4 regions of the Paenibacillus sp. FSL H7-0940 genome follow, and region 2 is predicted to be linked to each of the others. Evidence: riboswitches for the same ligand, from Rfam matches in the RefSeq annotation. Region 2 holds a riboswitch; each other region holds the start of a gene.

Region 1 (3,898 bases), 710 kb from region 2:
AATGGGGTTATGTTAGGGAGAGGAGGCAACACCATGGGGAACCAACCGGCAACAGAACAATTTTTTAATGATAAGCTGGCGGAATCGAAAGTTCATTTTGAACGTGCCCTGGATTGTAAACATACGGAATTCGATGACCTTTATCCCTATATGATTGAACATCCTCAATTTTTCTGGTACAAACGCTATGTTGCCTGGTCAGAATTACTGACGATTGTAGGCTTGTGCGAAGAGTTGTCCTTCTCTTGGAAAGAACAATTTACACCGCATCAAGTGGAGTACCTTGAAGAACGTGTGATGTCCGCCAAAGTGCTTGATTTTTGGTTCGAGAAGAACGACAGCAAAGAGCACGCGCAGCGGTAACTTTCAGTCGGGACATAATTTCGAATGACATGACAGTCCAATACAGTCACGTGAGACCTAAATGACTTTTCATTTAGGTCTCTTTTTGTAAATAAATTTGAAATATAGGAGCCATGAAGATGATTAGTGATACAGAATTGGACGCCCTGCGTCTGTCAGGTGAGAAAGTTAGAGTCGTACGGGACGAGCTGGAATCGAACGACGTGAAGGGGATTGTGGTTGCCTGGGATGGCGAGCAAGTACTTATCCGTCGTCAGAATCGACGTGTCGTTAAGCTGGACCGAGGTTACAGCTATCAGCTGTTCAGCGAGCCTCGCCAGAGTCCACTTAGTGAGTAACAGCTTGTAATTATGGCAGGGCCATGAGCGTTAAATGTTTGGAATTACCATGATTTCTTGGCATAATTGGCTCACTCGGGAGAGAAGATAGGTACAGTGAGGAAGATCTGTAACTATAGCCGAGAGGGTGTGCTACAAGCCATGACATTGATGAATGATAAAGTTCATGCCTACAAGGATCAGATTGGAGCATTAAGCGATGTGCTGCCAGGTGTGGTGAAGTCGTATCATGAGTTTACCGGAGAATGTTTCCAACCTGGTGTGATTGATGCGAAGACAAAACAGCTAATTGCGCTTGGCATTGGATTATTCGCCAACAATGAGGTATGTACCTTCTACCATGTAGAAGAAGCCCGTGCTAAGGGCGCAACAGATCAGGAGATTATGGAGACCGTAGCCGTGGCTGGAGCTGTTGGTGGAGGACATGCCCTGTCTCAGGGTGCGATGCGAGTGCAGAAGGCGCTGCATTAGTAAGCAATGCAACATACATTTTTAAGTGCAAAAAAGGCATCCGGTTAATAACCGATGCCTTTTTGTATGTGAATCACATTTTACCTAACATTTTATCATACATAAACTGTCCAGTTACCCGACGTGCTGTTACATAACGATCATTGAAGTATGGATTCGATAACTTCGTGATGCTTACACCTTTACTGCTGGAGGCATGAGCGAATTGTCCGCCGCCGATATATACACCTGTATGTGAAATGCCTTTGCCTGTTGTATTAAAGAACACCAGATCACCTGTCCGAACATTGCTCTTGGATACGGGAGTACCTGCTTTGGCTTGCTGCTGCGAAGTACGTGGTAATTCAATGCTGTATTTGTTGAAAAGATATCTCATAAAACCAGAACAGTCGAAGCCGGCTACAGTTGTGCCACCCCATTTGTAAGGAATACCTGTCATGTTGTTCACTACGGAGTTGATACTGCTTGCCTCTGTGCTTGTTGCCCCGGATGTAAATAATACAGCTGCTCCAAAAATGGAGATAATCAGTTTTTTCAAAATCAATGTTCTCCCTTCGATGCCTACGGAGTTAGCTAAGGGTTCGGTAGAAGGTTCCCTATATTTCCTATGTATAAGAATAATTCACCCAAATTGGTTCCCCCGTTTTCAAACATGAAACTCGGCAATGAATAATTAAGTTTTTGTAACTATTTGAAACTATATTGCATAAATGCGTAATTGTCAAACCCATTTAAAACCCTTCGTAATACCTCAATGTTAGCGGAATTAAGGTTTTTATATGAAAGAAGGGATCGAGTTTGGGTATCATTCATGACAAAAACGTCATTATTGATTCGTGTAAGACGAATTTGGATAAATAGATAGGTTTGTCATGAGTTAAAAGAACTATTCCGTTATGTAGAATTAGAGAGATTATATTCATTAAGTTGCATATATTGACAAAAATCGATTTTTTGCATATTATCTGATTATCCAATCCACATATTGGATGAAAATTGATTTTATTATGCAATAAATACAAATAAAGGAGGTTCGGGGCGTATATCATACGTAAAGTAGAAGTGGAAGATTTATAAAAACGAACATAGGAGAGTGTTACATTTGAAAGCGAAGAAAATAATTACTTTTGTCCTGGCATGTACGATGGTGTTCTCAGTAGTTGGAATGGCAGTTCTCCCTGTAGGGACGGTATCTGCTGCAGATGCGTCGGGTACTACAGCGAGTATTTCTGATATTTTGAAGAACCAGCTGCCGGATGGAGGTTGGAGAAAAGATTATAAACAGACAAGTGGAGAGTGGGCAAAGTCCACGATAGACAACAAGGCTACATACTCAGAAATTAGAAGATTGGCGAAGGAATTTAAAAAGACGAATGATCCGCGTTACTCCACAGCTGCAATCAAAGGAATTAACTTTTTGATCAACATGCAGTATTCAAACGGCGGGTGGCCACAAGTTTACCAAAGCTCCGGATACCACAAGCACATCACTTACAATGATGATGCCATGATTAATGTAATGATTATGCTGGATGAAGTAGCAGCACGCAAAGGTGATTTCTCATTTATCGACAGCACACTTGCTAACCGCAGTAAAAATTCAGTTGCCAAAGGTGTGGAGGCGATTCTGAATACACAGGTCGTTTCAGGTGGTAAGCTGACAGCATGGGGACAACAACATGATTCCAACTCTCTTAAACCAGCGAGCGCAAGAATCTACGAAGTGCCATCTCTGACAGCTGGAGAGAGTGTAACGATTGTTAAATTTCTAAAAACCAGACCTGCTAACGCTAAAATTACCGCATCCATTAAAGGAGCGGAGGCTTGGTTTAACAAAGTGAAAATTACGGGTTACAAGTATGAAAGAGCTAATGGAGATAGTAAAATTATCGCTGATTCCAAAGCTGCACCAATTTGGGCACGCTTCTATGAGATCGGAACGGATAAACCAATCTTTATTGGTCGTGACGGGGTAGTTAAATACAAATTAAGTGATATTGATAAAGAAAGAAGAGGCGGTTATGCATGGTATGGCAACTGGCCTTCCAAGCTGTAATTTGTAGTATGCTTCCGTTTTAATGAACCAAACTATTAGTAGCAGTTAAAGGTAAAGCCCGAATCGACATGGACGTCTGATTCGGGCTTTATTGTTATTATTTTCAGTGTTGACATGATAGATTACGCATGATATATTATTTCTTGTCGCCGATATTGATGACGGAGATACAATATGCGGTCGTGGCGGAATTGGCAGACGCGCACGGTTCAGGTCCGTGTGGGCTAACCCCCGTGGAGGTTCGAGTCCTCTCGACCGCATCTAATAAAAAGACTCCTTAAGCTAACGCTTAAGGAGTCTTTTTTTGCATTTTTTGATATAACACTAACTTTAGTGATGAGTATTCAAGAGGTTAGTGCTTAGCTGCACGTACAGTAAATGTCTTCCATCAGCCATACGGAACGTTTATTGTGCTGCGGTAACATTAACGCTGTCAATATTCGGTCCTTCCGATCCGGTGGTAACCACTTTCAATGTATTGGTCCCCGTGTTCATGGGGACCTGTATTGTTTTTTCAACCCAAGTGGACCAGCTTCCCGTAGCCGGAAAGGGCTCGTTGCTAATGACTTTGGTTCCGTTCACAAAAATGTCGAGGTTCCGAGTGCCGCTTTCCAGCGCATAACGAAACTTTACGTTTTTGGTACCTGTTGTCGTGTTATTAATGCCGTTC
Region 2 (3,898 bases):
TCCGCCATGTATCCTTGTGATCTGTTGCGGTATAGATGCCTTTGATGGCCATACCTTCAAGACGAACGATGCTGGGATGCAACTGACAACGCATAAATGATTCGAGATCTTCAGCATTACGAATGGTACCCTCCCTGATATGGATATCCATGCCGAAGGAATGGGTGAACCCTCCAACCTGAATAGAGGAATCAAGCAGTTTGACATAATCGAGCAGCTTATTCCCACGGTTCACAATCATTCGCCTCCTGTGTTCGTTAAATGTCACTTAAAGTGACATTTGTATTCCTTTTTGTTTGCTTTGTGTTTAAAAACCCGAATTATATGATAGTTATCATCCCATAAATGTCCGCTTTTTGTCAATAGTATCCGTGAAATTAATGGATTAAATCTGGAATTTAATATTTGTGTTATTTTATATAACTTATTGTGTTATTTATTTTGCGAAGTGCAGGGAGGACTATATATAAGGAAGGACTATATATAAATGAATCAACAAGATCGGCTCTTACCGAAAGAGAGGGGATCAAATCTAATCATATGCAGTTCATGGGTAAAGATGACGAGATTATGCGATTTTTGATGAAAATGCCTAGCTGAAAAAGAAGTATTAAAAAATACTTTACTTTTAGTTCTGAACCCGGTATAATCAATTCTGTTGCCGATTATTTACGACATGCGGTCGTGGTGGAATGGCAGACACGCTATCTTGAGGGGGTAGTGGGCGTATGCCCGTGGAGGTTCGAGTCCTCTCGACCGCATCATATGAACGATTAAAAAGAAGCTTTCCATTAATGGGAAGCTTCTTTTTTTTGTCTTTTTCGAACAGTATGACATCTGGGTTGAAAAAAGGCCATCCATTACCGGAGGAATGTTGCTCTACCTTCCGGCTACGGGTGGCCTGTGTATTATTTTTGCAGCAAATTCTTGATATCTTCTTCAATCTTGTCCGGTGTTGTTTTGGGAGCATAACGTTTAATGACCTGTCCGTTCTGATCCACGAGGAATTTGGTGAAATTCCATTTGATTGCTTTGGAGCCGAGCAGGCCAGGAGCTTCTGTGCTAAGGTGTTGGAAAAGAGGGTGAGCGCTTGAACCGTTCACATCAATTTTCTCAAACATGGGGAAGCTCACGCCATAATTCATCTGACAGAACTCGGCAATATCGTCGGAAGATCCTTTTTCCTGTGCAAACTGGTTGCTTGGGAAACCAAGCACTTCAAATGGAGCATCTTGAAACTTGTCTTGCAATTCTTGCAGACCTTTGAATTGAGGGGTAAGGCCGCATGAGCTTGCCGTATTCACAATCAGGAGCACTTTGTCACGGTAGTCGGACATTTCAACTTCTTGACCGCGAAGGGTATTCACTTTGTAATCGTAGACTGTCATCTAAATCGCCTCCATTTATTTACTCTTATATCTTCTATTATATTGGTTGCAATTAAATATTGCAAAACTAATATGGTGTTAAAAGAATCAAAACAGGCAAGTTGTGCAGAATACGTGAATGAATTGCGAAGTGATTTACGCCAGAGTGAGAATTAGATAGCCTTGAAGAGATAGATAGAGTATAACTTTGTTGTAAGCGTTATTATGGATAGGAATTGGCAAAAATCTGCCGATTTGGTGATCTGGGCGGACTTTACACCGACATGGCACGGGTGTATGATTCATAACGTAATTTCAATTTAAACTAAATTGTACTTGAAAAACGAAACAAACGATAATATCGCTCGATCTTACCTTAAGATATACGAACGATGTTTTAATCGCTGAGTTTCCATTCATTAATGAATGGGAAACGGGGGAACCAACGGAATGCGCTGTCCAGGACAGTGGGCATTCATGGGGTGAATTTTCCGGTGACAGCCGGAAATAGGGCGACTCTCGCGCCCGAATCCGTCAGCTAACCTCGTAAGCGTTAAAGGGAGAGGCAACAAGCCGTACGCTGGTTCATGGTGTTTTCGCCATGGGTTATTTAAGAAGCGTTCGGGAGGCCTTGGTCCCCCACGCTTCTTTTTTGTTGTCTTTTCACGCCAAGGGAGGAACGAATGATGGATACTGAGATGATCTTAGTGACTGCTCCAAATGAAGCAGGACGTAAATTTATCAAATTGCTGATGTACAAAAAAATGCCGTTTGCCGTTCTAACCAACAGTGCAGGGGAAGAGCGAAGACTCCGTAGAATCGGAGTAGAACATGTCATTCGCATGAATACGGCTGCAGCTCAAAAATGGTTTTTGCCGCAGGGCAGCGTAGGCAACGTGTTTATTTTCGAGAACAGCCTGAATCTGACCTGTCGTTATTTACAGATCTGCCGTTCATGGACATCGAAATCCCTGTGCGTCATTACGGAGCAGAGTCATCCTAAGGGCATCTATCGGGGCATGGGCGCAGACCGGATTGTATATTCGCTCAATGGGGAAGTTGGCTTTCTCCTCAATGGTTAATGCCATAGCTTGTGATTGCTCAGGTGTAAGGTGCCTGTTATAATTGAATGTATCGATAAACGGAAGTTTGAGGAGACTCATGCAGGATGGTGAGTCTTCTTTTTTATGCTTACAAGGAGGAATTGGCGTGCCGGATGTAGGTGGATTGAAATGGTTGTTTTTTGATGTTGGAGATACGCTGGTGGATGAATGGGAGCCGGTTGATGATATTATCGGACAGTTTGTCCGTGAAGCTTGTGCTTTGGGGTATCCGGTGACAATTGAGGCGGTACGCGAACTGTTCGCGAGTTGTTACCGAAAATATGAGCAATGGCCTATGAGAGTGGCGATTCGCACATTCGTTGAAGACGAGGGGCATCAGAAACAGATTCAGGACAAGCTGAAGTTTCAAAAAGATCTTGAACGTCCTTTTCCTTCAGCGGATTCCGTTCTTCAGCAGTTGTCACGGCATTATCGCATTGGCATTATTGCCAATCAGAGTCCTGGAACGGAAGAGAGACTGGAAAGCTATGGCTTGCGGAAGTATGTTGATGTTCTGGCATGTTCGGCTGAAGAAGGAGTGTCCAAGCCAGACCCTGAGTTATACGCTGTGGCCTTGAAGCAGGCCGGTTGTGAACCGGAGGAAGCCGTCATGATCGGCGATCGGATCGATAACGACATTATACCTGCTCGGAAGCTGGGCATGCGTACGATTCGGATTATGCAGGGTTACGGAAGATTCCAGCCAGAGCTATCGGATGACAAACGTGCGGATTGGACTGTTGATTCATTGGATCAACTCCTGCCGTTACTGATGCCAAATCAGGATTAGATTCAGATGGTTGTTTATTGGATTGCAACAATAAAGGCTGATCAACTTGGGTATAGCATACCGGAGTTGATCAGCCTTTTTAGTATTTAGCCAATTAAAATGAGATTAGAACAACCGGATCGTCTGAATGATCAGATATACATTCAGCACAACGATAATCGCGGCAATGACCCATGAGATGATTTTGAGCCACAATTTGTTGGCGAATGCACCCATGCTTTTTTTATCACTTGTGAACATCACCAGGGGAATTACAGCAAAGGGCAATTGAAGCGACAGCACGACCTGGCTCAAAATGAGCAGTTCTTCTGTGCCATGTTCTCCTGCAATGGCTGTCACAATTACCGCCGGGATGATGGCGATCAGACGTGTGACCAGTCTGCGCAGCCAAGCCGGAATTCGAATGTTCAGGAAACCTTCCATAACGATCTGTCCAGCGAGTGTACCTGTAAGGGTAGAGTTCTGACCTGATGCTAACAGCGCCACACCGAACAGAATACTTGCAACCGTAGTACCTAATAGAGGTGTCAGCAGATGATAGGCATCAGCGATCTCAGCAACCTGCGTCATACCAGCACTGTGGAATACAGCAGCAGATACAATCAGGATGGCTGCATTGATGAACAGGGCCAGTGTCA
Region 3 (3,898 bases), 2.4 Mb from region 2:
AAATGCATTGCATAATCATGCATTGTACTTTATAATGACTCAGTCATCAACATGAGAAGCATACAAAGTATTGTAAGGGGAGAGAAAAAGGTTGAAATTAATAAGTCGTTACACCATGATGCTGTTGACCTTTGTTATTCTGCTGACGACTGCCGTTCCTGTGGCACTTGCAAGTGGAACTACAGATAATTCAAGCAGTAAAAAGCTGGTGCTCGGTACAAGTGCCGATTTTGCACCATATGAATTCCATAAAGTGATTAATGGCAAAGATGAAATCGTTGGCTTCGATATTGAGATCGCCAAAGAGATTGCCAAAGATCTTGGCGCTGAGCTTGTGATTGAGGATATGGGCTTCGACGGTCTTCTGCCTTCATTGCAGAGCGGGCGTGTTGATCTGGTGGTTTCAGGTATGACGCCGACGGATGAACGGAAGAAAAGTATCGATTTTTCCGACACTTATTATAAATCAAAACAAGTGATTATGGTTCGCAATGTGGATAAAGACAAATATCCAAACATGGCAGAACTTGAAAATGCGAAGATTGGCGTGCAGAAAGGCTCCATTCAGGAAACGATCGGACAGAGTATTCCAGGAGCGAAGCTTACTGCGCTGGATAAAATCTCGGATATCGTGCTTCAACTGCAAACAAAACGCATTGACGCGGCAATCGTTGAAGATACCGTTGCTGCAGGTTATCTGGACGATATCATTGGGCTTGCTGCTGCTGTTCCAGACGAAGAGCAAGCAGAAGCGGCAATCGGGATTCGTAAAGGTAATACCGAGCTGCTAGCTGCAGTAAATGGAACACTGGAGCGACTGAAAAGTGAAGATAAAATCAATCAGATGGTGACGGACGCCAGCCTCTTGATGGCGGATAAAGCGAACAAATCACAAAATATTTTCCAAGTATTCTGGGAGTACAAAAGTTTCTATGCTACAGGTGTAGGATACACACTTCTGTTGTCTGCACTTGGGGTTATCTTCGGGGTAATTATTGGATTGATCATCTGTTTGTTCCGTTTGCATGACGCTGCAATCTTGCGCTGGATCGGTACGGCTTACGTTGAAGTGATCCGTGGCACACCGATGTTGGTACAGTTGATGATTATTTACTATGGTTTTTCCCTGAGCTTTGGCATTAACTTCACTGCACTTCAGGCAGGTATCATTACACTTTCAATCAATAGTGGTGCCTATCTGGCGGAGATTTTCCGTGCAGGTATCCAAGGTGTGGATCGTGGTCAGTTGGAGGCAGCGCGTTCATTAGGTATGGGAAGAGGCGCCGCGATGCGTTATATCATATTGCCACAAGCCTTCAAAGCTGTATTACCAGCGATCGGTAATGAATTCATAACTATCATCAAAGAATCCTCCATTATCTCAGTTATCGGTATGGTGGATATTATGTATCAGGCAAGTGTAGTCAAGAACATTACGTACCAAGGCTTGAGTCCATTTTTGATTGCAGCAGCCATCTACTTTGTAATGACGTTCATTTTGTCCAAGCTGCTGGGACGACTGGAAAGGAAGTTGAGTGCAAGTGATAGACGTTAGACAATTACACAAATCTTATGGAAATAACGATGTGCTTAAGGGCATTAACGTGACGATTGGCAAAGGTGAGGTTGTCGTGGTCATCGGTCCTTCCGGTTCAGGTAAAAGTACTTTCTTGCGTTGTCTGAATCTGCTGGAACAGCCTACCTCAGGAGAGATTGATTTTGAAGGCGTGTCAATCACGGACCCCAAGCATAACATTAACGCAACTCGTGAGAAAATGGGCATGGTGTTCCAGCACTTCAACCTGTTCCCACACAAAACGGTAGAGCAAAACATTACGATTGCTCCAATTAAAGTGAAGAAACAATCCACTCAGGAAGCGGAGAAAATCGCCGCTGATCTGCTTAACACCGTGGGCTTGTACGATAAAAAAGATACATTCCCGAATCAGCTGTCTGGTGGACAGAAGCAGCGGATCGCCATTGCTAGAGCATTGGCCATGCAGCCGCATGTGATGCTGTTTGACGAGCCTACGTCGGCACTGGACCCCGAAATGGTCGGTGAAGTGTTGGATGTCATGAAACGTCTTGCAGAAGGCGGGATGACAATGGTCATCGTAACCCATGAGATGGGTTTTGCACGTGAAGTGGGAGACCGAATCCTGTTCATGGATGGCGGGGTTATTGTGGAAGAGGGAACACCTGATGAGGTGTTTGGAGCTCCAAAAAATTCACGTACACGTGATTTTCTTGCCAAAGTACTCTAAACGATGTGATTAAATAGCGTTACTGACTTCGAGTCGGTAACGCTATTTTTTATGGATAATAATCGCGTAAGCATTCGGAAAAGTAACTATTCTGTTACCAAATATAAAGGAATCGGGTCAACCAAATTTTCTGAATTAACCAGTATTCTTACAAATGCTTACATGCTAAAAACCATTTGGTAAGAATTACTACAAGTTCAGGTTACAAAATTGTGATATATTGAACTCTGCCGAAACTTCCGGACAGGGAGTGCGGGGGATGTAACGATGCAGATTGTGCAGGGGGAAGATCTACAGCACACTGCTTGGGGTGAATTAGGGGTACATAACGTTTCAAATGTAACGAAGAACCTATAGGGTGGCTCCTCATCCGAATCCGACAACTAACTTCGCAGGCATAATGAGGGAGGAAGACCATGATTAACAAGAAACGTATAGCCAAAACAGCAGTAGCATTAATGACAACAGCAATGCTCATTCAAGCCGTTCCGGCTCACGCCGATTCAGTTCATGTGGCCAAAGAAGGGGATACCTTCTACACCTTATCAAAACAATATGGAGTAGCACTCAACACGTTGGTTAAAGCAAACAACGACATTTCGGCTTACAACATTTATGGTGGTTTGAAAATTACGATTCCCGGTAAGGCAAACAATGTTGCAGCCGCTGCGGCAACGGAGAGCAAGACCCCAGCCAAAACGGTTACCACAGCAAGTTTGGACGTTAACGCAGATAACAAAGTGGTTCAAGCCTGGGGTAAGACATTCGATTACAGCAAAGCTGTGAACGTAAAAGCAACGGCATACTCTGCAGATCCGTCTGAAAATGGAGGCTGGGGTGCAGTCGATTATTTCGGGAATGACCTTGAACTGGGTACGATTGCAGTTGATCCAAGTGTGATTCCACTTGGAACTAAAGTACTGGTAACTGGTCACAGCCATCCAGGATTGCCAAAACAAGCTTTTGTAGCCACAGCACGTGATGTGGGCGGTGCAATCAAAGGTCACCGGATTGATATCTTTATCCCGGGTAGCAAACAGTCTGTAAGCTCATTTGGTTTTCAGGATATCGAGCTGTACATTCTGAAGTAGAGAGAAAATAACATTTAAAATGAATTCAAATAGGGTGTCTGCCAGTCGCTAATTCGCGATTGAACAGCACCCTTTTAATATTCTCATTTATTTCTATCACGGTCATCTTAATCTTTGGCCTTTGGCAATCCCAGCATTTCGTCCAAGGTGACCAGTTCATATCCCCGATTACGTAGTTCCTCAATGATTTCAGGCAAAGCCTCAATTGTGCCGTTAAGATTTGATCCTACACCTCCTCCAGCATGTTGCAGAACGATGGAGCCAGGTTTCACGGCAGACAGGATGTTATCTTTCACCTGTTCCTTTGAAAGGCCTTTCCAGTCCAGGGAGTCTACGTTCCAGTTCACAATGCTATAGTGTTGTTTGGCAGCCCATCTCAGCTGTTCTTCATTAATGTCTCCATAAGGTGGCCGAATCATCTTGGGCGTATAACCCGCCAAACGTCGAATAATATCCCCGGTATGTAAAATTTGTTTGCGAAAGGCATTCATCGACAGCTTACTGAATTCAGGATGATTGTAGCTGTGATTACCAACCATATGC
Region 4 (3,898 bases), 1.5 Mb from region 2:
TGCTGATCATTTTGTCATGGCAGGTCAATGGTTTCCCAAATTAAGTGCCTATGAACCTGTGGGCAGACGTGGACGAACAACGGAAGGCTGGAATCTGCACCAGTACCATGGCAATTCAGAGTTTTACGCTGACTTCGGTATATATAGTGTGCGTATTCGGGTGCCTGAAACATACAAAGTAGCTGCTACTGGATTTCCGACGCAGCAAGCCGTGGTGAAGAATGGAGAAAAGGTCTATCAATTTTACGCCGATGATGTGCATGACTTCGCATGGGCAGCTTCACCGGATTTTGTCTACGCCGAGGAACCCTTCTCTGCACCCAATGTGCCTGGTGTACGAATCAAGTTATATCTGGACCCTGCTCATCAGGATCTGAAAGAACGTTACTTCTACGCCGCGAAGGCCGCTCTAGCCAATTATAGCAAATGGTTTGGCCCATATCCTTACGCTACCTTATCCATCGTAGTTCCACCCAAAGCGGGGAACGGCGCTGGAGGTATGGAATACCCTACGCTAGTTACGGCCTTTGGAGCCGATGATACTACTCCGGGTTATGACCTGGAACGTACCGTAGTCCACGAGATTGGACACCAGTACTTCTACGGCATGGTTGCCAGCAACGAATTCGAGGAAGCCTGGCTGGATGAGGGATTCACCTCTTATGCAGAAGACAAACTGATGGAGCAGGAATACGGATTGATTCCGAATCTGCCGGTACAATCGGGACTGATTACGTCTCCTTCATCCTTAACACAAGAATCCTGGAAGTTCGATTCACAGAATGAGTATGCAGCCAATGTCTATACACGTGGCAAACTTGTATTGCTTGGTATCGAACATCAAGTCGGCGCAAAAAAGATGGAACGCATTCTCTCTACCTATGTGAAGAAGTACCGCTTCAAACATCCCACTTCGGCTGATTTTCAAAACGTTGTGGAACAAGTGACCCGTACTTCCTGGTCTGATTATTTTGATCAATACGTCTATAGTAACGGGATGGCTGACTTTGCTGTAGAGAAGATTCGTGTTACGCCCGTACAGAAAGACGGTCAAACATTGTACGAGTCATCCGTGACGATCGCAAAAAAAGGTAGTGATTACAGCGCCGTTCCTGTTCGCATTGCTTTTGAAGACGGGCATATCCTCACCAAGCAATGGAATGGCAAAGAAGATCGCATCACGTATAAATTAACTCACACATCCCCCGTATCCTGGGCCATGACCGATCCCCTGTACTCGATCGTGTTGGAGAACCGCCATATGAACAATTTCCTGAAATCCGGACTGGATGAGCAGACGAAGTCCCGCTGGAGCATGAGTGTAACCAAACTAATAGAAGCCATATTCGGAGGTCTGTCATGGTGAGGTGGAAACGGTGAAAGCGAAAATACGTGAAGGCTGGTTTCTCGTCCGTCAGCATATGTTCATTGCCGCACTCTTATTTCTCTATCAACTCATTTGGGGATATTTCTTCTATCGAATGGTACAATCGGCCGTCATCCCACTGCTCCTTCGCTATCCAGATGCTGATGCCGGTGAGCTGAGTACACTTTTGTTCAAAATGGAAAGTCAACTTAACCTGTCTACCCATCCGGAGGTTCATCGTTATCTATGGATTCTCGGGGGCATGCTGCTGGTTCGCATGTTGATCAGCCCCCTCATTCAGGCAGGACTGCTCTACTCACTTCAGCACTTTAATTCTACAGAAGAGCGTATCCCCTTTGTCCGCGGAATCAAAAATCTGTGGAAACCGATGCTGCTGCTCCACACCATACGTACATTATTGATACTTCTGCCCGCCTACTGGCTCATACCGAAGCTCTACTCGATTCTCATGGACGGATTTCATTCCCTTCAATTACTTTTGCCTGGCATACCTTATGTTGCTGCCTGGATTGTATATGGTTGGATCATCCACCATGTCATACTCTATATGCAGTTCGGTGTTTCGGCACCAGAAGGAGAAGGCGGGGCTCACGGTACCCTCAAAGCACTCTGGATTGCACTGCGTCATATCATCGCTGTAATCGGCATTGCATTACTGCTGGGCGGAGTACACCTGCTCGTCTTTGGGGCGTTCACTACAGCCTCATGGTTATTAACGGGACTGACCGGACTTATACTACAACAGACGTATCCACTTGCCAGATGTCTATTGAGTCTGTGGAAAATATGCAGCCATTTCCGATTATGGCAGTCCAAAATATCCAAAGGTGAGAGCAGATAGTTTAAAAATTGTTACCATCACATGTTAAACTCATGGCCTAATATGTACTTATAAATAGGCAAACCTCAACCTTTCCCCGTCAAAGGTCGAGGTTTTTTTTGCTAATTTTGTTGCTAAACGTTGCCAAAGCCGTACTCCTCTGTTACAATAATCGCAGTGAGTTTTTAGTAACAACTTTGTAATCTTTACATTCATATTTGTAACTACTTAAAATTAAATCGTCATTTCTTGATTTCGCAGGTGCATAACTAGCATAGCCAAATTCCTGGCACCTGGGAAGCGGGGGAACCAGTTATGGGTGAATTGATCTTGCTACAGAGGGATCATAGGGGACCTTCAACCGAATCCTTAAGCTAACCTCGCAGGCATTGGAAGGGGAATATCTCTTGTTCAAGAAGAAATTAACCGCAGCTGTACTTAGCATCACATTCGCTTTATCGCTTGGTGCAGGTAGCGCATTCGCAGATTCAAAGATGGACACAGTAATTGATTCAGCAATGGGAACTACATACAAAAGTGGGGGAACAACGCTTAACGGCTTTGACTGCTCCGGATTTACCCGGTATGTATTCGACAAGTTGGGTATTGATTTGGCACGCCAATCCAGTTCCCAATTCGACATGGGCGATTCCGTATCCCGCATGGAAATGAGAGCTGGCGATCTGGTGTTCTTTAATACAACAGGTAAAGGCGTATCTCATGTAGGAATCTTTGTAGGGGATGGAAAGTTCGCACACTCCTCTTCTTCCAAAGGCGTTACGATCAGTGCATTGAGTGAAAACTACTGGGCCAATCGTTATGTTGGCGCAAAACGGATTATGAGCACGGACGCATATGAATCACTGGCCCTTGACTAGGGACAAGCTGAGCAACATGATGCTGTAACCATTAACCATACTGGAACGAAGCAAGAAGCATAACAGAACCGCCCGGTACATTCTCCGCAGGAATGTATCCGGCGGTTTTTTTGTGCTTCAATCCTTATTCATGTTGCAAGTTATACTCGGGGTATATCCTGCGACATCAACAGGTTCATTTTGCGTTCGTTCGTCCGTGCCCTTATGATGTTTTTACCCATCCCGTTATAATATAAACGAAATTACCGGAACTTTTGTTTCATTTTTTTTCTTGGGAAGGAAGACTTGCTAAATGAACATCACTTTTGTAGAGTGGACAAAGAGTTCTGTTTCAAGGAAAGGAGCATGCAGGTGTATGAAGGAAACCCCTGTGACGTTTCACGTTGTACCCATGCGAGAAGAACATGCGGAGCTTATCTGCAGTTGGCAGTATGATCCGCCTTACAATATCTACAGCTGGCTCCCCTGGGAGCAGATGAAAGCTCTGGAAGTGGAATTCGGAGATGCACAGCTGCGGCAGGAGCAATATGCGATCGTCCTGGATCAGAACGATCGTATATGTGGGTTTGCTCAATACTTCCCACTTCAAGGGGTAACCCGGATTGGCCTTGGCATGCATCCAGAGCTGTGTGGTCAGGGTCAAGGGACAGCTTTTGTCACTGCCATTGTACAAGAAGCTATTCGCCGAAATCCCACGAATGAGATTGATCTGGAAGTACTCACTTGGAATGCTCGTGCCATTCAAGTCTATCTGAAGAGTGGATTTGTCACCCAGGATACATACGAACGACAGACCCCCAGCGGCTTGAAGCC

What was found. A riboswitch is a leader RNA that binds a small molecule or an ion and turns the genes downstream of it on or off. The one in region 2 is predicted to bind cyclic di-AMP.
Region 1: linked by a shared signal. The riboswitch ahead of MHB71_RS14600 (C40 family peptidase) and the one ahead of MHB71_RS18105 (hypothetical protein) in region 2 are both predicted to bind cyclic di-AMP.
Region 3: linked by a shared signal. The riboswitch ahead of MHB71_RS07450 (3D domain-containing protein) and the one ahead of MHB71_RS18105 (hypothetical protein) in region 2 are both predicted to bind cyclic di-AMP.
Region 4: linked by a shared signal. The riboswitch ahead of MHB71_RS24650 (C40 family peptidase) and the one ahead of MHB71_RS18105 (hypothetical protein) in region 2 are both predicted to bind cyclic di-AMP.

The regions. Positions count from the first base shown of each region.
Region 1 covers NZ_CP150280.1:3,353,114-3,357,011, reverse strand. Annotated here, with positions in the region: gene MHB71_RS14615 (hypothetical protein) at 34-363, shown strand; gene MHB71_RS14610 (hypothetical protein) at 483-701, shown strand; gene MHB71_RS14605 (carboxymuconolactone decarboxylase family protein) at 843-1,172, shown strand; gene MHB71_RS14600 (C40 family peptidase) at 1,246-1,710, opposite strand; cyclic di-AMP (ydaO/yuaA leader) riboswitch at 1,716-1,847, opposite strand; gene pelA (pectate lyase) at 2,266-3,228, shown strand; tRNA gene MHB71_RS14590 (tRNA-Leu) at 3,405-3,488, shown strand; gene MHB71_RS14585 (carbohydrate-binding protein) at 3,634-3,898, opposite strand, start outside.
Region 2 covers NZ_CP150280.1:4,066,233-4,070,130, reverse strand. Annotated here, with positions in the region: gene MHB71_RS18120 (urease accessory UreF family protein) at 1-235, opposite strand, end outside; tRNA gene MHB71_RS18115 (tRNA-Leu) at 679-761, shown strand; gene MHB71_RS18110 (glutathione peroxidase) at 909-1,388, opposite strand; cyclic di-AMP (ydaO/yuaA leader) riboswitch at 1,760-1,935, shown strand; gene MHB71_RS18105 (hypothetical protein) at 2,051-2,449, shown strand; gene MHB71_RS18100 (HAD family hydrolase) at 2,577-3,260, shown strand; gene MHB71_RS18095 (Nramp family divalent metal transporter) at 3,366-3,898, opposite strand, start outside.
Region 3 covers NZ_CP150280.1:1,673,726-1,677,623, forward strand. Annotated here, with positions in the region: gene MHB71_RS07440 (ABC transporter substrate-binding protein/permease) at 92-1,555, shown strand; gene MHB71_RS07445 (amino acid ABC transporter ATP-binding protein) at 1,542-2,264, shown strand; cyclic di-AMP (ydaO/yuaA leader) riboswitch at 2,483-2,678, shown strand; gene MHB71_RS07450 (3D domain-containing protein) at 2,681-3,355, shown strand; gene MHB71_RS07455 (polysaccharide deacetylase family protein) at 3,463-3,898, opposite strand, start outside.
Region 4 covers NZ_CP150280.1:5,576,360-5,580,257, forward strand. Annotated here, with positions in the region: gene MHB71_RS24640 (M1 family metallopeptidase) at 1-1,366, shown strand, start outside; gene MHB71_RS24645 (hypothetical protein) at 1,377-2,228, shown strand; cyclic di-AMP (ydaO/yuaA leader) riboswitch at 2,474-2,611, shown strand; gene MHB71_RS24650 (C40 family peptidase) at 2,651-3,085, shown strand; gene MHB71_RS24655 (GNAT family protein) at 3,441-3,898, shown strand, end outside.